3 regions of the Glaciecola petra genome follow, and region 1 is predicted to be linked to each of the others. Evidence: predicted binding sites of a transcription regulator. Region 1 holds the regulator's gene; each other region holds the start of a gene.

Region 1 (7,029 bases):
TTCACGCCAGTCAGATACTTGTTCATCTAAGTATGTATGCAAGGCGATAGGTTCGCCAAAATTGACATAGCCATGCCCATAGTTTTTTAATTTTCTGATAGCAGAGAAAACTTGAGTAGGTGACTCTTTCTTCTTGGATTTTCCTTTGAGTTCTTTTTGGTAACTCTTAACTTCCATAACGTGCTCATACCCAAGGTAAACGGGCACGATAGATACGGGCCTTTTTACGCCTTTGGTTACAGCTTGTATGGTCATGGCTAGCATGCCAGTTTTGGGAGGTAGTAAACGACCTGTTCTGCTACGACCGCCTTCAGGGAAATACTTAACGGAGTAACCTTTATTAAACAGTAATTCTAGATATTCTCTAAATATTGAACTGTATAGCTTATTGCCTGCAAAACTGCGACGTAAGAAAAACGCCCCGCAGCGCCTAAAAATTGGGCCAGCTGGCCAAAAATTTAAGTTAATACCGGCAGCGATATGTGGCGTGACCAATCCTTCATGATAAATCACATAAGTCAGCAATAAATAATCCATATGACTTTTATGACAAGGTACATAAATAATTTCATGTCCATTGGCTGCTAATTCGCGCACTCTTTCTGCATGCGATACATCGATACCGTCATATATCTTGTTCCAAATACGCGTTAATAATCGGTCGGCAAGCCGTATTAGACCTTCGCGATAATCGGCAGCTATTTCGTCCACATATTTAATTGCTTTCTGCCGGGCTTTTTCTGGGCTGAGTTTTTTCTGTCGACTTTCTTCTTCTATCGCTTGTTTGACCGCTTTTGCGCCAAGTAACGAGTTATGTAGTGTTTCTCGTTCTAATAATGTTGGGCCACTTAATGTTTGTCGTTTACGCTGGAAATGAGTGCGTGCCACTCTTATTAATTTGTGTGCTATTTGTTGGTCACTGCCTTTTAAAGAAGCCATTTCCCGAGTTGAAACCGGTTTTGAATAACTAACAAAGTTGTCACGACCAAAAAATAAAACGATAAATGCCTTACGCAACCAATTTGGAGAAGCTTTTATGGCTAAAAGCTGTGCAAATCCAGATTTTTCCTTTCCTGCTGAGCGACCCCAAGAAATAAAAACCGGTACGACTTGGGCATCAAGGTCTTCGAATTCTCTATGCAAGTTAAACATTTTGGTGAAATTTTCTTCGATCGTGGTTGGCTTAATACGTTTAGTAAGAAGACTTTGGGGACGATCTAAATAATAACTACGATTATGCTCTTGGTTGACTAGGGTTAGTGGTTTGTTAGGAGCGGGTAAACCTAGCGCTTCGGTTGACTTTTGCAGTGCTATAGCATCAGTAAAAGATTTGGTTTGTAACAAGTATACAATAGGGCGAGTTTTGTCTATCCCCAGTTCGTTTGATAAATCGTTTGGCACGCTTTTTACTGACACCATCCAGCCGATGGGGGCGGCGATCAGTTTTTTGAAAAAGAGACCTATCGAATTCATAACTACTCCATTGTCGCCTTTGTACAGGCCATTTATGCCCGATATATTAACAGGCAAAGCCGCCATCTGCCTAGTTATATGGGGCCAAGTTAACAAAATAGAATACCATGGGTTAAACATATTTTTGCTATTCAGCGCATGATTTGATGTTCGTTGCTTTATTTTGGGTGGAAAAATAAAGTTGCTTCTAAAGCAATACTGGATATACTAGCAACAACTGTATAGAAAAACAGGCTGTTTATGCGTCCACTAACACCACGACAACAAGAAGTTCTAGATTTAGTCAAAACAACAATGATTGACACAGGTATGCCGCCTACTCGAGCTGAAATTGCGCGGCAATTAGGTTTTAAATCTGCTAACGCAGCAGAAGAGCATCTAAAAGCCCTAGCAAAAAAAGGTGTGATTGAAATTTTGCCTGGTACATCTAGGGGCATTAAATTAAATGTTGATTTGGAAGATGAAGTTGAAGAAGGTTTACCATTGATCGGTCAAGTAGCCGCAGGTGAGCCAATATTGGCACAAGAACATGTCGAAAATCGTTTCAAACTCGATCCAGCCATGTTTCATCCTCGCGCCGACTTTTTGCTTAGAGTAAAAGGCGAGAGTATGAAAAATATTGGCATAATGGATGGCGACTTGTTGGCTGTTCACAAAACTGACCAAGTTAATAACGGTCAGGTTGTGGTAGCCCGAGTTGATGAAGATGTTACAGTCAAACGTTTTGAGCGAAAGGGTAGCGAAATTTTACTGCATGCAGAAAACGAAGAATTTGCGCCAATACGGGTAGATCTTGCTTCTCAATTTTTCACGATTGAAGGTCTTGCAGTAGGCGTTATTAGAGATCACGCAGGATTATAAAACATACTATTGAGTGTTAAAAATATTATTAGATCACAAGGCAACGATTAAAAGTTGCCTTTTTTGTACATAAAAGTTTCCTTCACCACGAAAAACTCGAGCAAAACAGAAGAAAAAAGTAACAAAAAACTAGACTCTTAACCTGATTTGTCCGATGATTATATAGGTATTTACATAATCAAAACAATTGCATTACTAGTTATTAATCTAAAGTCGAAAAAATACCATGAAAGCACTGCCGCTTTTTATGGTATTAGAGTTGTAATGCATAAATGGGAGTCCTAGTGTGAAGCTTGTAAAATTCATTTCGTGGTTGTCTTTGGCAACAGTCGGCTTTTCAGCAATTGCAGTCGAGACCGGAAGATCCGATCTTAACTTACGCAAAGGTGTGTCTGATATTAGTCATCAAGTTTATGATTTACATATGTTGATGTTCTACATCTGTGTAGTAATCGCTGTGGTCGTGTTTGGTGTCATGTTTTATTCCATGTTCGCTCACCGCAAATCTACAGGAGCGAAACCGGCTAATTTCCATGAAAGTGTGAAAGTCGAAATCGCGTGGACTGTCATTCCATTTCTAATTCTTATTTTTATGGCGGTTCCGGCAGCGAATACCCTAATTGATATGGAAGACGTCAGTGAAGCAGATATAACAATTTTGGTCACTGGTTCCCAATGGAAATGGCATTATGAATATCGTGAAAACGATATAGATTTCTTTTCTGTGCTAGCAACTCAGCCCGAGCAAATAGCCAATAAATTCGACAAAGGCGAAAATTATCTTTTAGAGGTTGATCGTCCCTTAGTTATACCAACTGGGAAAAAAGTCCGTTTTTTAATTACCTCTGACGATGTTATCCACAGTTGGTGGGTACCAGATTTCGCTGTCAAAAAAGATGCGAATCCTGGTTTTATCAACGAAGCTTGGACTAATGTAAACGAACCGGGTATTTACCGCGGTCAATGCGCCGAATTATGCGGCAAAGACCATGGGTTTATGCCGGTTGTAGTTATTGCTAAAGAACCCGCTGAATATGAAGCATGGGTAAACGAACAAGAAGCTATTGCGCGTAGAGCAAGAGAAGAAGAGCAACGCTTGCTTGCGATGAATATGAGCATGGAAGAATTAATGACCACAGGTGAGCGAGTTTACAAAGCGGTTTGCGCGGCATGTCACCAAGTCAACGGTGAAGGTTTACCCGGTGTGTTCCCAGCTTTGAAAGGCTCCAAAATGGCGCTTGAAGATATCGATGGTCACATCGATATTATCGTGAACGGTAGCCCGGGTACGTCGATGGCTTCTTTCGCGCGTCAATTAACGATGTCGGAAATAGCCGCAGTGACAACATACGAGCGAAATGCTTGGGGTAACAACACTGGCGATATGGTTCAAGCCAAAGATGTCAACGCAATTATGAATGGCGAGGAGTAGAGTATGTCAACTGCCACTGAAAATGTTCAAGATACACCTAGCACTGACCATGGTGCTGCCGACCATCATGATGACCACCATCATCATATTCCAAAAGGCATAACTCGTTGGTTATTTACCACTAACCATAAAGATATAGGCACTCTCTATTTGTGGTTTGCTTTTATCATGTTCTTGGTAGGCGGAGCCATGGCAATGGTGATTCGTGCTGAGTTATTTCAACCTGGTTTACAAATAGTAGAACCCAACTTCTTCAATCAAATGACCACTGTGCATGGATTGATCATGGTATTTGGTGCGGTTATGCCAGCCTTTACAGGATTGGCAAACTGGTTAGTACCGATGATGATTGGTGCGCCAGATATGGCGCTTCCTCGCATGAACAACTGGAGTTTTTGGATACTACCATTCGCTTTCCTAATATTACTTGCATCTTTGTTTATGGAAGGCGGCGGTCCGGCATTTGGTTGGACTTTTTACGCACCTCTGTCTACTACTTATAGTGGTGACAGTACTGCATTGTTTGTTTTTTCAGTGCATATCATGGGTATTAGTTCAATTATGGGCGCGATTAACGTTATTGTGACCATTTTCAATATGCGTGCTCCTGGCATGACATATATGAAACTACCGATGTTTGTTTGGACTTGGCTAATCACGGCTTTCTTGTTAATTGCGGTTATGCCAGTTTTAGCAGCTGCGGTAACAATGGTGCTTACCGATAAGTTCTTCGGTACCAGTTTCTTTGATGCTGCTGGTGGTGGTGATCCGGTAATGTTCCAGCATATATTCTGGTTCTTCGGACACCCAGAAGTATATATTATGATTTTGCCAGCTTTTGGAATCATCTCGCATATCGTACCAACCTTCTCGCGTAAAAAACTGTTTGGTTATGCATCGATGGTTTACGCTACGGTCTCTATTGCCTTACTTTCATTTATTGTATGGGCGCATCACATGTTTACTACTGGAATGCCAGTGTTTGCTGAAATGTTCTTTATGATAGCGACTATGCTTATTTCGGTGCCGACTGGTGTTAAAGTATTTAACTGGGTAGCGACTATGTGGCGCGGCTCTATTAGTTTTGAAGTACCCATGCTATTCGCCATTGCATTCATTGTTCTATTTACCATTGGTGGACTGTCGGGCTTAATGCTTGCAATAACACCTGTTGACTTCCAATATCATGATACTTATTTCGTTGTTGCTCACTTCCATTATGTATTGGTAACGGGCGCAATATTCTCGATTATGGCAGCTGCGTATTACTGGTTACCAAAATGGACGGGTAAAATGTTTGATATAGGTTTGGCTAAGGCTCATTTTTGGTGTTCTTTAGTGTCGGTCAACGTGTTGTTCTTCCCAATGCACTTTGTAGGTTTAGCTGGTATGCCTCGCCGTATACCCGATTACGCATTGCAATTTGCCGATTTCAATAAGTGGATATCGGTGGGTGGTTTTGCATTTGGTTTATCTCAATTAATCTTCTTATGGTTACTGATTAAAGCATGTAGAAAGCAAGGTGAACCTGTCTCGAGTCAAGTTTGGGAAGGAGCCGAAGGTCTTGAGTGGGAAATTCCTTCTCCTGCGCCTTATCATACTTTTGAAACGCCACCAGTGGTTAAGTAAGAATAGTTAACGAGTTAACAGTAGTTTCTATGACTAATCAAAAAATCGATATTAGTAGCGCTAACGAGCAAGAGTCTGGTTTAAATAATCAAACTCTTGTTCGAGAGCAGCCTAACCACAGTAAAACAGTTGGCAAAATACTGCTGGCAGTAGTGGGTATGTTTGGTTTTGGTTTTGCGTTAGTCCCCTTGTACGATGTTTTTTGCGATATTACTGGCATAAACGGCAAAACGAGTAACGAAGCTGCAGTTTATGAAGCAGTAGAAGTCGATACCAGTCGAATGATAACGGTAGACTTTATAACCAGAACAAATTCGGGCATGCCTTGGGAGTTTGAAGCTCAAACTCAGCAAGTGAAAGTCCATCCTGGTAAAATGAGTGAAGTTGCTTTTTATGTGCGTAATCCGACAAAACGAGACATAATCGCACAAGCTGTGCCATCTGTGTCACCGGGAACTGCTTCACTTTATATGAACAAAACGGAATGTTTTTGTTTTCAGCATCAACCTTTAAAAGCTGGTGAAGAAGCAATTATGCCGATGGTATTTTACATCGACCCTCAACTTCCAGAAGACATCACATTTTTCACATTACAATACACTTTGTACGACATTACTGAATCTGCTCAACCTGCAGACGTAGTGGCGATGAATTAAAGATAACGGAGAAAAACATGGCTCAAGAACAATATGAAAAGTACTATGTGCCCGAACAAAGCATTTGGCCAATCGTTGGTGCGGTAGCTTTATTCCTAATAGCGGTAGGAGCGGGTAACTTTGTTATTGAATCTACCAGCGATAAAACTGGCATTGGTGCTTATACCTTAATCGCAGGTTTAGCCTTACTGTTAATCATGCTTGTTGGTTGGTTTAAAAATCAAATTGACGAATCCATGAGTGGTATGTACAGCGCACAACTTAGCCGCTCTTATCGACAAGGGATGTCTTGGTTTATTTTTTCTGAAGTTATGTTCTTTGCCGCTTTCTTTGGCGCATTATTTTATGCACGTGCTATCTCAGTGCCATGGTTAGCTGGAGCGTCTAACAACGCAATGACTAACGAAGTGCTTTGGCCTACATTTGAAGCTATTTGGCCTTTGGTTACTACTCCAGATGGCAGTACCACACAAGCAATGCCATGGGGTTTACCAGCAATCAATACCGCCATATTGGTTGTGTCGTCAGTTACCTTGCATTTTGCGCATGTTGGTCTTGAACAAGTTAAGCGCACGCAATTAACGGTGTGGCTATCGGTTACTATTATTCTAGGTATAATATTCCTAGGTTTGCAAGGTTATGAGTATGTTCACGCTTATCAAGAATTAGGGCTTAAACTTGATTCTGGTGTTTATGGGAATACTTTCTTCTTGCTAACAGGTTTCCACGGTATGCATGTAACTCTGGGAACCATTATTTTGATTGTTCTTTTAGGTAGAGTACTGAAAGGCCATTTTACACCCGATGAGCATTTTGCGTTTCAAGCTGGCAGCTGGTATTGGCACTTTGTAGACGTTGTATGGATTCTCGTTTTCTTCTTGGTATATGTATTTTAATTTAGTATGGTCGCTGGTTTAGTTCTATTAGACCGGTGGCCATAGCAATCAATAATAAAATCATGATTGTGGCTGAGGCGAT
Region 2 (7,029 bases), on a different contig from region 1:
GGAGAGTTTAGCTGACCCAATGGTAGCTACTTTTTCGCCACTTTCTAAACCAGAACTGACATAACTATATGCGCTATCCTTACTTGCAATCACTACTGGCTTGCGTTCAGCACGATAGTCTCCCTTGTCGTCTTCAGCCAATACGTTAACATAGCTACCAAAGGCATCGTATCGAATCGCTTCATTAGGTAATTCAATCACCCTTAAGGGCTCTCCTGTTGGCATCTTAATAGAAACTGCAGATCCTGGCCTTAATTGGCCGTTTATATTCTTTAATATGGCGCGAACCTGGATTGTTCTAGAATTCGTATTAAATTGTTGGTTTATTGCACTAATACTGGCACTTATAGGAGTATTTGAAAACGTTTCTGGATACACCTGAATAGGCAGTGTGGAGTCTATGTTGGCGTAGTTTTGAGGTATGTTAAAATCCACCCATAGTTGGTCAGTCTCACCAGTTAGTCGGGTAATAAGGGTATTGCCAGAGATATAAGAGCCCACTTGCCAATCATGGATATTAGCCCTCCCTTCAAATGGCGCGATAAGCGTTTTTTTAGCGATAGTGGCTCGAAGTGCTTTTGCTCTCGCTTGATTGATTGCTAATTGGGCTTTTGCTCTATCCAATTGTTCACGTGATGAAGCGTTTACATCTAAAAGATCGGTGAAACGTTTCACGTCTAGTTTTGCGAGGGCAATTTCAGCTTCAATGGCTTCAAGCTGGGCCATTTCTTTTTCAATGTTCAATTGAATAAGTATTTGATTTTCATTCACTTTACTACCTGACTTGAAACCTACTTTGGTGATAATTCCTTCTAATTCATTTCGTATTTCTACCGTTTGAAGGGCATTTAACTCTCCTACTAAATCGATATAAGGTTGCCACTGAGACCAAGTTGCTTCAACCATATATACGGTTTCGCTTTGTTCAGGAAACGATTCCCCAAAAGCGATAGCCGCTTTCACCTGCGTAAACTTAATAAAGCCCAAGCCTGCGATTATCGCTACTAAACAAATAACGGTGATTAACCAACGGCGAATAAGTATCATTTAGGTATCCTGTGATAAGTCTTAAATGAGAATAAGTAAGTAAAAAATTCAACACACAATATTATAGTTTACGATAAAAAATTTACCTGTTAAGTGCTACATTTTTGTAATTTTGCATATGCTAGCATCAACCATTTGCTGCCTATATCGTCAAAATGCACTTGCACCCGTCCATGCTCGCCTTGACCTTCAAAGTTAAGCACAGTACCTTCACCAAACTTTGTATGAACAACGCGCTCACCAAGATTAAAGCCACTATCCATTAACGCTTCGTGAGATGCTTGTGCACTAAAGCGATTATGTATTGGCTGGCTAACTTGTGAACGTAAGCGAATCTCTTCAATAAAGTCGCTAGGTATCTCGCGTACAAATCGAGATATAGTATGGTATTTATCTTGCCCATAAAGGCGCCGAGTTTCGGCATAAGTAATGACTAACTCTTGCATTGCACGTGTCATGCCTACATATGCTAGACGGCGTTCTTCTTCGAGTTTATCAGGTTCTTCGTTACTCATGTTACTTGGAAACATACCTTCTTCTACGCCAGCTAAAACGACTAAGGGAAACTCTAGTCCTTTTGCAGTGTGAATGGTCATGAGCTGCACCGCGTCTTGGTCGACATCCGCTTGTGCTTCTCCAGCTTCAAGACTAGCGTGGGCTAAAAATGCTGCTAAAGGAGGCATTTCTTCCGCATCTTCAGGTATTTCAAATTGCTTTACTGCGGTAACAAGTTCTTGCAAGTTCTCAATGCGAGATTGGGCCTTATCACCTTTTTCTGCTTGATACATTGCATAAAGTCCAGAGGTCTTGATAACTGCATCAGCTTGTTCATGTAGAAGCATATCTTTAGTATCATTGGTCATAGCAATGATAAGGTCATAAAAGCTCGCGAGGGCATTCAGCGCTCGACCTTTCATACGCTTCTCATTGATCATGTTTTGACCTGCTTGCCACATCGAAAGGTTATTTTGTCTGGCGTATTCACGAATTGTTGTTAGGGTTTTGTCTCCCAAACCTCGCGATGGTGTATTGACGACTCTTTCAAAAGCAGCGTCGTCAATAGGGTTGCTGATCAAACGCAAATAACTCAGTGCATCTTTAATTTCTTGACGTTCGAAAAAACGTAAACCGCCATAGATTCTGTAAGCCAACTTTTGATGCAATAGCGCTTCTTCTAATACGCGCGATTGCGCATTATTGCGATATAAAATCGCACACTCGCTAAGTGCGGCCCCTTTTTCATAAAAAGATTGGATGCGCGATACAATAAATCGAGCTTCGTCAATTTCGTTAAAACCAGCATAGAGTGCGATTTTTTCGCCATCTTCACCTTCTGTCCATAATTCTTTACCTAGGCGGCCGCTATTATTGTCTATAACCGCATTAGCAGCCTTTAATATGTTTGAAGTGGAACGATAATTTTGCTCAAGGCGAACAGTTTGTGCATTGGGGAAGTCGCTTAGAAAGTGAGAAATATTCTTTACATTTGCGCCGCGCCAACCATAAATAGACTGGTCGTCGTCGCCGACAATCATCATGTTATTATCTTTTGTGCTGAGTAGTTTTAACCATGCATACTGTATGTTATTGGTATCTTGAAATTCGTCAACCAAAATAGCCCTGAAGCGCTTTTGGTAATGTTGTCTTAATGCTTCATTATCTCGCAAGGTCTCGAAACATCTAAGCAGTAATTCTGCAAAATCGACTAGTCCTGAGCGTTGACACGTATCTTCATATGCTTGATATATTTCTCGCATCTTAGTTTGGTTTGGGTCATTAAATGTTTCTACTTTTGCGGCGCGCAAACCCTCATCTTTATTTGAGTTGATATACCATTGGATTTGCTTAGGTGGCCAATGTTTCTCATCTAAATTGAGTGCTTTAATTAGACGTTTTATTAAACGATACTGATCATCCGAATCTATAATAGTAAAGTTTTGTGGTAATTTGGCTTCTTCATAATGCAGACGCAGTAGACGATGGGCTAGGCCATGGAATGTCCCAATCCACATATTGTGTAGAGTATTTGACATAAGGCGTTCAACACGTGAACGCATTTCTTTAGCGGCCTTATTTGTGAAAGTAACAGCGAGTACACCAAATGGCGATAGGTTTTCAACTTGAATTAACCAAGCTACTCTGTGCACTAATACCCGTGTTTTTCCGCTACCAGCACCTGCTAATATGAGCATATTTTGATTTGGCGCGGCAACGGCCTCACGTTGTTTATCATTTAACTCGTCGAGAAGAAGAGATACATCCATTTATTTACCTTTTAGATACCGCGGTTTTTTTAGAATAAATTGCGCTTGAAACATCCTAATAATAGCAGGCTTTAATACAAAAAGCTGTTTATTCATACAGCATCCTTTATTTTTAATTGGACAGACACTCTACGTTATTTTTTTCATTTATTGGACAGACACTCAAGTTAATTATTTCTTGTTAGTAGACAGGCAAGGTAGTTGTCAAAGCGATCTCAATCAGCCATACTTTCGGCCTTTGCATCGTTTGGTAAAGTGTGGTTTAAGTAATGACTAATTTGTGTGGACAACAATTTTGGCGTGTTTTAAAAAATGAAGCAGCTCAGGTTGCTTCGGACGAACCTTTGTTGGCCAGTTATTTACATGCTTGTGTTTTAGGCCATCATAATTTTGAAACTTCTCTTAGTTTTATCCTTTCAACAAAAATTAGTGATGATGTAATGCCAGCTATTACTATTCGAGAAATGTTTGATGAAGCCTATATGATGAATCCAAGTATTCTCGACGCCGCAATGCAAGATATACAAGCAGTTATTAACAGGGATCCTGCGGTCAGTTCGTATTTGACGGTTTTAACACATTTTAAGGGTTTTCAGGCATTACAGGTTCATCGGCTTGCGCATTATTTATGGAATAAAGGTCGCACACAGTTAGCTTTGTTTATCCAAAGTCGTAATTCTGAAGTATTTTCGATAGATATTCATCCAGCCGCACGAATTGGACAAGGTGTTATGTTTGACCATGCTACGGGTATAGTAATTGGTGAAACCACTATAATAGAAGATAATGTGTCGATTTTACAAAGTGTTACGCTTGGCGGCACTGGCAATGAAACGGGCGACCGACACCCCAAGATACGTCAAGGCGTGATGATAGGTTCAGGAGCAAAAATCCTCGGTAATATTGAAGTAGGAAGGGGGTCTAAAGTTGGCGCTGGCAGTGTTGTTTTAGATAATGTACCCGCCTGTGTAACCGTTGTTGGGGTGCCCGCAAAAATTGTTGGAGAACCAGATTGTTCTATGCCTTGCGAATCAATGCAGCAAAATGTCTTAGAAGATAAAAAAGCGGATTAAACCGCTTTTTTCCAGAATTTATTCATATTACTTCGCAAGTACTTTGTCGATATCATCTGCTGAATTTCTGTCTTTAAGTTTTTCATTTTCTTCTCCCCAAACGCGATTGACGATTCTTCCACGCTTAACTCCGGGGCGCTCACTCAATTGATTTGCCCATCGCATAATATGCTTATAACTTTTTACATCCAAGAAGTCTTTCGCTTCATAAAGAAAACCTTGTACTAACACACCATACCAAGGCCAAATTGCCATATCAGCAATGGTATATTCACTGCCTGTAATGTATTCATTGTTTTCCAATTGTTTGTCGAGAACATCTAGTTGTCTTTTGACTTCCATTGCGTAGCGGTTAATCGGGTATTCAAATTTCTCTGGTGCATAAGCATAAAAATGTCCGAAACCTCCACCCAGGAAGGGTGCGCTGCCCATTTGCCACATTAGCCAGGACATTGTTTCCGCTCGATGACTAGCTTCCGTAGGCAAAAAATGACCAAATTTCTCAGCTAAATATACCAAAATAGCACCCGATTCGAATATTCGTGTAGGTGTTTTGGTAGTGTAATCAAGCAAAGCAGGAATCTTAGAATTAGGGTTGATGGCAACAAACTCTGAACCAAACTGCTTCCCTTCTTGAATATTTACAATAAAGGCATCATATTCAGCCTCTTTCACTCCAGCGGCGAGCAATTCCTCGAGCATTATGGTGACTTTAACACCATTGGGTGTAGCTAAGGAATGAAGTTGTAAGCCATGCTTACCCTTTGGCAGAACCTCTTCGTGTGTGCTTCCGGAAATAGGGCGATTAATATTAGCAAATTTACCTCCGCTTGCTTTATCCCATGTCCAAACCTTCGGAGGGCTGTAATCATTGTCACTCATTATATTTTCCTTTTTAGTTACTTTTTGGACAGACACTTTAAATTAGTATGGTAATAAAACCGGAAAACAAAAGGTTTTCTTTCATGAAAGAGATTTAATTGATAATAAAAAATTTATGTTTCAATGAATCTTCTTGCAACGCATACTTTGCATCTAGAGGAATTGAAATATCCATATAAAGTTCATTTGTGTAGATACATTCATTGATATCGCCGTTATATTGCTTAAGCAAATGACGTATAAATTGCTCTTGGCTGAAGTTACACTTTATTCTACATTTAAGTGTTTGTATGAAGGGCTTGGTGCGAACTGCGCGGTACACTTTATTTGCAGCCGCAGTATATGCACTAACTAGACCTCCCGTGCCAAGCTTAATCCCGCCAAAATAACGACTAACCAGTATTATGCAGTCGCCAATAACCCCATTATTCAAGACATTTAATATTGGCTTACCTGCGGTACCTTTCGGCTCTCCGTCATCTGAACAAGCGGAAGTTTTGGGAATATTTGGTGGACCAATAATATAAGCGAAACAATGATGACCAGCATCTCGATATACTTCTTTTTGTTTAACGATGAATTTTGATGCCTGTCCAATATTGGAAACTGAATCGATGGTGGCGATGAATCGACTCTTTTTTACCTGAATTTCGTTAGTTAACGTTTGGGTGACGATTTTGTGACTCATAAATAAACTAGATAGTGGCTAATTGCAAAAAACATTTAGTTCTGAAAGTTTATTCAACTGCAAGCTTGGAAGTATGCAGACTCGTTCACGATGCAAAAGCATTTTCCTGTTGACTGCCAACCAAGCTGTTTGATATCCAGCATTAGTTGCTCCAAATATATCTTTATGCAAGTCGTCACCTACGTGTAGGATTTCTTTGGGCTTTAATTCAAGATCTTGGGCTGCCTTCAAAAATATAGCAGGTTCAGGTTTCATTGGGTATTCTTTAGATGCATGGATAATAGTTTTAAAGTGTCGAGATATACCAATTGCTTCACAATCTACATTACCATTTGTAATAGCGGCCAATTTAAAGTGTTTAGAGAGTAAATCTAATACAGCACTAACACTTTTTGGCACTTTGAAATCGCTTCGTTTACGGTAAAAAAATGCAAAACAATCTGCTACACTGCTTAAAATTTCTGATTCATGTACACCAGCATGCCTAAAACCTTTCTCAAGCACTTTCAACCGAAATTCACCAATTTCATTTTTAAGGTAGGGCCACTTTGACAAGGTTTGTTGGCGTATTGCCTGCCATTCGTGCTTTTGGACTTTTGCTACAGTTGGATAGTGTTTATTTATGTACTCATTAAGTGCTTTTTCAGCCGCATATATATATGGCATGTTATCGTAAAATGTATCATCTAGATCAAAGCTAATACCATTAAAAGAATGAGGGCGTTTGTAAACAATCACTTTCGTTTAGCCCTCGGATGAGCTTGATCATATACTTGACTGAGATGCTGAAAGTTAAGGTGAGTATACACTTGTGTAGTGGATAAGTTAGCATGTCCTAATAATTCTTGCACGCCACGTAGATCATTACTCGATTCTAGAATATGAGTTGCAAAAGAATGCCTTAATGTATGTGGGCTTATATGTTGGAAAAGAGTTTGCGATTGCGCCCACTGACTCAATCTATTTGCAACTTGTTTGTTGGAAAGGCGAGTTTTTCTTTTTGAAATAATTAATGCGGGTTCGTCCTCAAAAGCTATTATATCGGTCCGTTTAGTTAGGTAATTTTCAAGTGCAA
Region 3 (7,029 bases), on a different contig from region 1:
ATACCCATGTTAAAGACAGTATCGACTTAAAACGCATCATGATTATGGTGTGGATGGCAACTTTCCCAGCAATGTTCTATGGCATGTACAATATAGGCGCACAAGCGCAAGACGCCATAGTAATGGGCTTAGGTACGCTTCCTGATATTTGGCAAGCAGGTTTATTTACTATGCTCGGCGGTACCCTCGACGCCAACACAGGCTGGATGGGTATGATGTTTTATGGGGCATGTTTCTTTGTCCCTATATATGCCACAACGTTTATTGTAGGCGGGTTTTGGGAAGTGTTATTTGCTTCTGTTAGAAAACACGAAATTAATGAAGGGTTTTTTGTTACTTCTGTTTTGTTTGCGTTAACCTTACCGGCAACCATTCCTTTGTGGCAAGTTGCACTAGGTATTACTTTCGGTATTGTAATTGCCAAAGAAATTTTTGGTGGAACCGGGCGTAACTTCTTAAATCCAGCGCTTTCTGGCCGCGCATTTCTTTACTTTGCCTATCCTGCACAAATTTCTGGCGACCAAGTATGGGTTGCAGCAGATGGCTATTCTGGTGCGACTTGGTTAACGCAAGCTGCAAATGGTGTGAAGGATGCTGCTGATTACGTCGCTACTGGCGCGCAACCTGCTGCCACTGAGTTGGTTTACACTTGGGACAAATTTTGGCAAGCCTTTATGGGTAATATTCCAGGCTCTGCGGGTGAAGTATCGACTTTAATGATACTCATTGGCGGCTTGTTCATTATTTACATGCGTATTGCGAGCTGGCGAATTGTTGCTGGTGTAGCGGTAGGCGCAGCTGTCTTTGGATATATGCTAAACATTATCGGTGGGGGTGATTCATCGAACGAAATGCTCAATATGCCTTGGTACTTCCACTTTGTAATAGGTGGTATGGCTTTTGGTATGTTCTTTATGGCAACCGATCCTGTTTCAGCGTCGTTTACCAATCAAGGAAAATGGGCTTACGGTATATTTATTGGCTTTATGACTGTATTTGTTAGAGCCCTTAATCCTGCTTTCCCAGAAGGCATAATGTTAGCTATTTTGTTTGCTAACCTATGGGCGCCGCTATTTGATTATTTTGTAGCGCAAAGCAATATTAAACGGAGACTTGCTCGTGTCGGCTAAAAAAGAAACCCTAGGAAAAACAGTCGGCATAGTAGTTGCCGTTTGTCTTGTGTGTTCAATTGTGGTGTCGGGTGCTGCCGTAGGTTTACGAAGCTTACAGAACACCAACGCCGCATTGGATAAAAAGAGTAATATTCTAAGTGCTGCTGGACTGTTAGGCGAAGCAAGCACAAAAGGTGAGATTACAGAAATATATGACGCTCGCGTTGAAGAAAAATTCATTGAACTTGCCACTGGTCAATATGTTGAGAAGCCTTCAGATGACTTCGATATGTATAAAGCGGCCAAGTCTAAGGAGTTTGGTGTTGCAGTAGAGGGCTCAAATGTTGGCTTTAAACAACGCTCAAGTGTCGCAGCTGTTTACCATATTAAAGATAGCTCAGGCGAAGTTTCACGCATCATACTGCCTGTTCACGGTAGCGGTTTGTGGGATTTGATGTACGGATTCTTAGCCCTTGATAACGACGGCCAAACTATCCGTGAATTGATTTACTATCAACATAAAGAAACGCCTGGATTAGGTGCTGAAATTCTCAACCCTGCTTGGCAAGAAAAGTGGGACGGGAAACAGCTCTTTAAAGATGGTGAAGTGGCTATTTCAGTAGCAAAAAATGTGGGTAACGATAATCAATATGCAGTTGATGCATTATCGGGAGCAACCTTAACTAGCAACGGTGTTGAAAATACACTTGTTTATTGGGCTGGTGAAAATGGTTACGGCGCCTATTTGAAAAATCAATCTTGGAAATCATAGGATACGAACATGGCTGATACTAAAGAAATGAAAAAAGCCCTGTTTGGGCCAATCCTCGATAGCAACCCTATCGCTCTGCACGTGCTAGGTATTTGTTCAGCACTTGCAATTACAACGAAACTTGAAACAGCATTAGTAATGTCACTCGCGTTAACAGCCGTATGTGCATTTTCTAACCTGTTTATATCAATGATACGGAATCAAATACCTTCAAGCGTTAGGATCATTATTCAAATGACCATTATTGCTTCGTTGGTGATTGTTGTAGACCAAATCCTTAAAGCATATTCTTACGAAATATCTAAGCAACTTTCGGTATTTGTGGGTTTAATCATTACAAATTGTATTGTAATGGGTCGAGCAGAAGCATACGCAATGAAGTCGCCACCTTTTATGAGCTTGCTTGACGGTATTGGAAATGGTTTAGGCTATAGCTTTATTCTTATCGTTATTGGAACCGTTAAAGAGTTGTTTGGTTTTGGTACAATTTTAGGATATGAGATTTTACCACTTGTTCAAAACGGTGGTTGGTATACAGGTAATGGTTTACTTATTTTACCTTTTAGCTCATTTATCTTAATTGGCTTAATGATTTGGGGTATCCGAACCATTCGTCCTGAACAAGTCGAACCTAAGGAATAAGACATCATGGAACAATATGTATCATTGCTTATTAGAGCGGTATTTGTTGAAAACATGGCACTCACCTTATTTTTGGGAATGTGTACGTTTTTGGCAGTATCTAAGAAAGTAAAAACGTCAATGGGTTTGGGGGTTGCGGTAATTGTTGTATTGGGTATTTCGGTCCCAGTTAACCAAGTTATTTATACCAGTATATTAGCGCCTGGTGCGTTGGACTGGGCAGGATTTCCAGATGCTGATTTAAGCTTCCTTAGCTTTTTAACCTTTATTGGTGTCATTGCTGCGCTTGTACAAATATTGGAAATGACCTTGGATAAATTTTTTCCAGCGTTGTATAACGCCTTGGGTATTTTCTTACCCTTAATCACTGTTAACTGCGCTATTTTCGGTGGGGTTGCATTTGCTGTTCAACGTGAATACAACTTTACAGAAAGTATTGTCTATGGCATAGGCTCAGGTATGGGTTGGGCTATTGCTATAGTATTATTGGCTGCAGTGAGAGAGAAGTTAAAGTACGCGGATATGCCCGACGGTATACGAGGATTAGGTTCAGTATTTATGATTGCTGGACTAATGGCTCTTGGTTTCCAATCCTTCACAGGTGTATCGCTGTAAAGCGGCGAGGAGAAAATAATGAATCCAGTAGAAATTTATTTAGGCGTTGGGATGTTCATCGCCATTGTATTGATTTTGGTTTTTGTAATCATGTTCGCCAAATCAAAGCTTGTGCCAAGTGGTGATGTTAAAATCATCATCAATGGTGATCCAGAAAATACCATTACTACACAGCCGGGTGGAAAGCTTTTAGGTGCGTTAGCCGATTCTGGTATTTTTGTGTCGTCTGCTTGCGGTGGCGGTGGCTCATGTGGTCAATGTCGCGTTGATATTAAAGACGGTGGTGGTGAAATTCTGCCGACTGAGTTAGACCACATCACTAAACGTGAAGCCAAAGAAGGGTGTCGCTTGTCGTGTCAGGTTGCGATTAAACAAGACATGAATATAGAGTTACCAGAAGAAGTGTTTGGTATCAAGAAGTGGGATTGTGAAGTACTTTCTAATAATAACGAAGCCACTTTTATTAAAGAACTTAAACTCGGCATTCCGGATGGCGAAAGCGTGCCATTCCGTGCTGGCGGTTATATTCAAATTGAAGCACCTGCTCACCATGTTAAATATAGTGAGTTTGATATTCCAGATGAGTATCGTAAGGACTGGGAACACTTCGGATTCTTTGATGTTGAATCAAAAGTAGACGAAGAGACAATTCGTGCGTATTCAATGGCAAATTATCCTGAAGAAGAAGGCATAATTTTGTTGAATGTTCGTATTGCAACGCCTCCGCCCAATAATCTGAGCCTGCCGGCTGGAAAAATGTCTTCATTTATTTGGTCGTTGAAGGCGGGTGATAAGGTGACAATTTCGGGTCCATTTGGTGAGTTTTTTGCAAAAGATACAAATGCAGAAATGGTTTTCGTTGGCGGTGGTGCTGGCATGGCGCCAATGCGTTCGCATATCTTTGATCAATTGCGTCGTATCAAAACCGAGCGTAAAATTACCTTTTGGTATGGAGCCCGCTCTTTAAGAGAGATGTTCTACGTTGAAGATTTTGATATGTTGCAAAAAGAAAATGAAAACTTCAATTGGCATGTTGCTCTTTCTGATCCTCAACCTGAAGATAATTGGGAAGGTGATACTGGCTTTATTCACAATGTGTTGTTGGAAAACTATTTGAAAGACCATCCAGCGCCAGAAGACTGTGAGTTTTACATGTGTGGTCCTCCAATGATGAATGCTGCAGTTATCAATATGCTCAAAGATTTGGGTGTAGAGGATGAAAACATCATGCTTGACGATTTTGGTGGCTAAGCTTAGTCATCTACAAAAAAGGGGCGTTTGCCCCTTTTTTATTATTGTTTAAGATTGAATACATAACACAAGCATAGAGTGTAGCTTATTAGCTAGTTCAACTGAACAAACTGAATGGGAGTATGATGAAACATCTTTATTTATGCTTTTTAGCGGCGTCGGTTTTACTGTTGTCTAGTTGCGACAATGCAGATAAAACAGCCAAACTTGTCACACTAAACGGTTTAACGATGGGAACAACATACGAAGTAAAATATGTTGAACCGGTAGGAAGTCAGGCCCAATTTGGCAGTATGCAATTACACAGTAAAATTGATGAGCTGTTAATTAATATCAATCAACTTATGTCTACTTACATTGCGGACTCAGAGCTTTCTTTATTGAATCAAGCCCCAGCTGATATTACTTTTCCAATATCAGAGCAAACAAATTATGTTATTCAGGAAGCTCAGAAATTAAATGTGTTAAGTGAAGGTATGTTAGATATTACAGTTGGCCCCTTAGTTAATTTGTGGGGATTTGGTCCAAGTGCTAAACCTGAGAAGGTGCCAACATCAGAGCAACTTTCTAAAGTGAGTCAGTTTGTAGGAATAGATAAGTTTCGCCTAGAAAATCGTGGTGTGACCAAATCTCACGAAAATGTTTATATAGATTTGTCGACAATTGCTAAGGGCTACGGTGTTGATGCTATTGCTGAATTACTCGAGTCGTTTGGTATTAATAATTACTTAGTTGAGATTGGTGGTGAGTTACGAGTATCTGGATATAAGTCAGTGGGTCAAGACTGGTTGATAGCCATAGAAAAACCGATTAGCGATAAGCGCGCTGTGCAACGTATAATATCAATTGGAGATGGAGCTTTAGCCTCTTCTGGCGATTACCGGCGGTATTATGAAGAAGATGGTATTCGTTATTCGCATTTAATCGATCCAAAAACCGGCTACCCAATACAACACAAATTGGTTGCAGTAACTGTAGTTAGTGATAAATCGATACATGCCGACGGATTAGCAACTGCTTTAATTGTGATGGGCAAGGAGAAAGGCATGGAATTGGCAAATAAAGAGGGTATAGCCGCGCTATTTATTACGAAAGAAATGAACGAATTTGTCGAATATCAATCGGAAGTTTATGCAAGCAGGGTTAAAACCATTCAATGAAAATACAAACAGGGGAAAATAGGTGAGTACTTTTATTTTAGCCTTCGGGTTTTTTCTATTAATGTCATTCGCTATGGCTATTGGTTACATTCTGCAGAAAAAAAGCATATCGGGCTCGTGTGGTGGTTTAGGTGCTTTAGGTGTTGAAAAGGCTTGCGATTGTCCTGAACCTTGCGATCGTAAAAAGGCCCGCTTAGAAAAAGAAGCGCTGAGAAAAGAAAAATTAAAAGACTGGAAGGATAACCAGATCCTTTAGGAAGTTCCCTTATTTCTCGTTATCTACGGACACTTACCCAGTTAGATCCGCGTAAGTGAAATGCCATTCGTTAAACATTGTTATCTCAGCGGAAGCTGAGATATCCTAAAATAGCCCTTATTAATGGGGAGCCCTCAGTGCCTCCGCAGGAAAGACGATTCCCGCAACCGATAAGTAAGACGATATCCAGAAATAATATTTTTCTTAGATGTCAGCTTTAATTGTTTGTTGCTGAAAGCACTGGATAATTTAATAAAATTAATGAATAATACTGGTTATATATACAGCTTAAGGTGTTTTACTTAGCTAATGCGGAAATTTATTCATGTCGATATGGACGCATTTTATGTGTCTGTTGAAATACGAGATAACCCTATCTTAGCCAATAAGCCTGTTGCGGTGGGTGGTAAATCATCCCAAAGAGGCGTGCTGTCAACTTGTAATTATTTAGCAAGGGAGTTTGGTGTGCGTTCTGCTATGCCTAGCTCACATGCAAAAAGGCTGTGTCCAGACCTGATCATTGTGCCCGGCAGAATGCAGGTTTATCAGGATGTAAGCACTAAAATTAGAGAGATTTTTCAGCGTTACACTCAATTAATCGAACCATTGTCCCTCGATGAGGCCTATTTAGACGTCTCAGATTGCTCCATGTTTGCAGGGTCAGCTACCCTAATCGCCCAAGATATTAGACTTAAGATTCATCAAGAATTGGGGCTGACTGCTTCTGCAGGGATCGCACCTTTAAAGTTTTTAGCAAAAATTGCGTCAGACATGAACAAACCCAACGGGCAGTATTTAGTTAAACCCGATCAAGTTGTGCCTTTTATTGAAAACTTACCATTAAATAAAATACCGGGTGTTGGAAAAGTGACCTTTGCAAAATTAAATGAACTGGGTTGGACCACCGGGAAAGATATCAGAGCCTTGACGGAGGCAAAATTAGCCGATAATTTTGGTAAATTTGGTTTGAGCTTGTGGAAAAAGTGCCAGGGTATTGATAATAGAGGAGTGGAAACCAGCCGGGTGAGAAAGTCAGTCGCAGTTGAACGTACTTTCTCAGAAAATATTGCAAGTTTAAGTGTGCTCGAAGAGTATTTGATAGATAATTTGTATCCGTCGTTGTTAGGTCGTGCTCAAAAACATATTGAAAAGCGACAAATTGATAAACTGGGTGTCAAAATTAAATTTGCAGATTTTAGGCAAACCACGAAAGAGCATAAA

The links. The regulator LexA, encoded in region 1, represses DNA repair genes until DNA is damaged. The targets are predictions, from matches to a motif close to TACTGTATNNNNATACAGTA.
Region 2: uvrD (DNA helicase II) is a predicted target of LexA. The motif match lies at 3,394-3,413, and genes of this name have one in related genera.
Region 3: dinB (DNA polymerase IV) is a predicted target of LexA. The motif match lies at 6,078-6,097, and genes of this name have one in related genera.

The regions. Positions count from the first base shown of each region.
Region 1 covers NZ_JAVRHX010000002.1:437,890-444,918, forward strand. The annotation lists gene plsB (glycerol-3-phosphate 1-O-acyltransferase PlsB) at 1-1,473, opposite strand, end outside; gene lexA (transcriptional repressor LexA) at 1,714-2,334, shown strand; gene coxB (cytochrome c oxidase subunit II) at 2,648-3,766, shown strand; gene ctaD (cytochrome c oxidase subunit I) at 3,770-5,395, shown strand; gene RM552_RS09775 (cytochrome c oxidase assembly protein) at 5,425-6,051, shown strand; gene RM552_RS09780 (cytochrome c oxidase subunit 3) at 6,069-6,947, shown strand; gene RM552_RS09785 (DUF2909 domain-containing protein) at 6,949-7,029, opposite strand, start outside.
Region 2 covers NZ_JAVRHX010000003.1:388,224-395,252, reverse strand. The annotation lists gene RM552_RS12570 (efflux RND transporter periplasmic adaptor subunit) at 1-1,047, opposite strand, end outside; gene uvrD (DNA helicase II) at 1,137-3,311, opposite strand; gene cysE (serine O-acetyltransferase) at 3,581-4,384, shown strand; gene yghU (glutathione-dependent disulfide-bond oxidoreductase) at 4,412-5,266, opposite strand; gene RM552_RS12550 (IMPACT family protein) at 5,361-5,954, opposite strand; gene RM552_RS12545 (HAD-IA family hydrolase) at 5,973-6,692, opposite strand; gene RM552_RS12540 (tyrosine recombinase XerC) at 6,689-7,029, opposite strand, start outside.
Region 3 covers NZ_JAVRHX010000008.1:38,890-45,918, reverse strand. The annotation lists gene RM552_RS17000 (NADH:ubiquinone reductase (Na(+)-transporting) subunit B) at 1-1,130, shown strand, start outside; gene RM552_RS16995 (Na(+)-translocating NADH-quinone reductase subunit C) at 1,120-1,884, shown strand; gene RM552_RS16990 (NADH:ubiquinone reductase (Na(+)-transporting) subunit D) at 1,894-2,526, shown strand; gene nqrE (NADH:ubiquinone reductase (Na(+)-transporting) subunit E) at 2,533-3,141, shown strand; gene nqrF (NADH:ubiquinone reductase (Na(+)-transporting) subunit F) at 3,160-4,392, shown strand; gene RM552_RS16975 (FAD:protein FMN transferase) at 4,518-5,552, shown strand; gene nqrM ((Na+)-NQR maturation NqrM) at 5,575-5,808, shown strand; gene dinB (DNA polymerase IV) at 6,118-7,029, shown strand, end outside.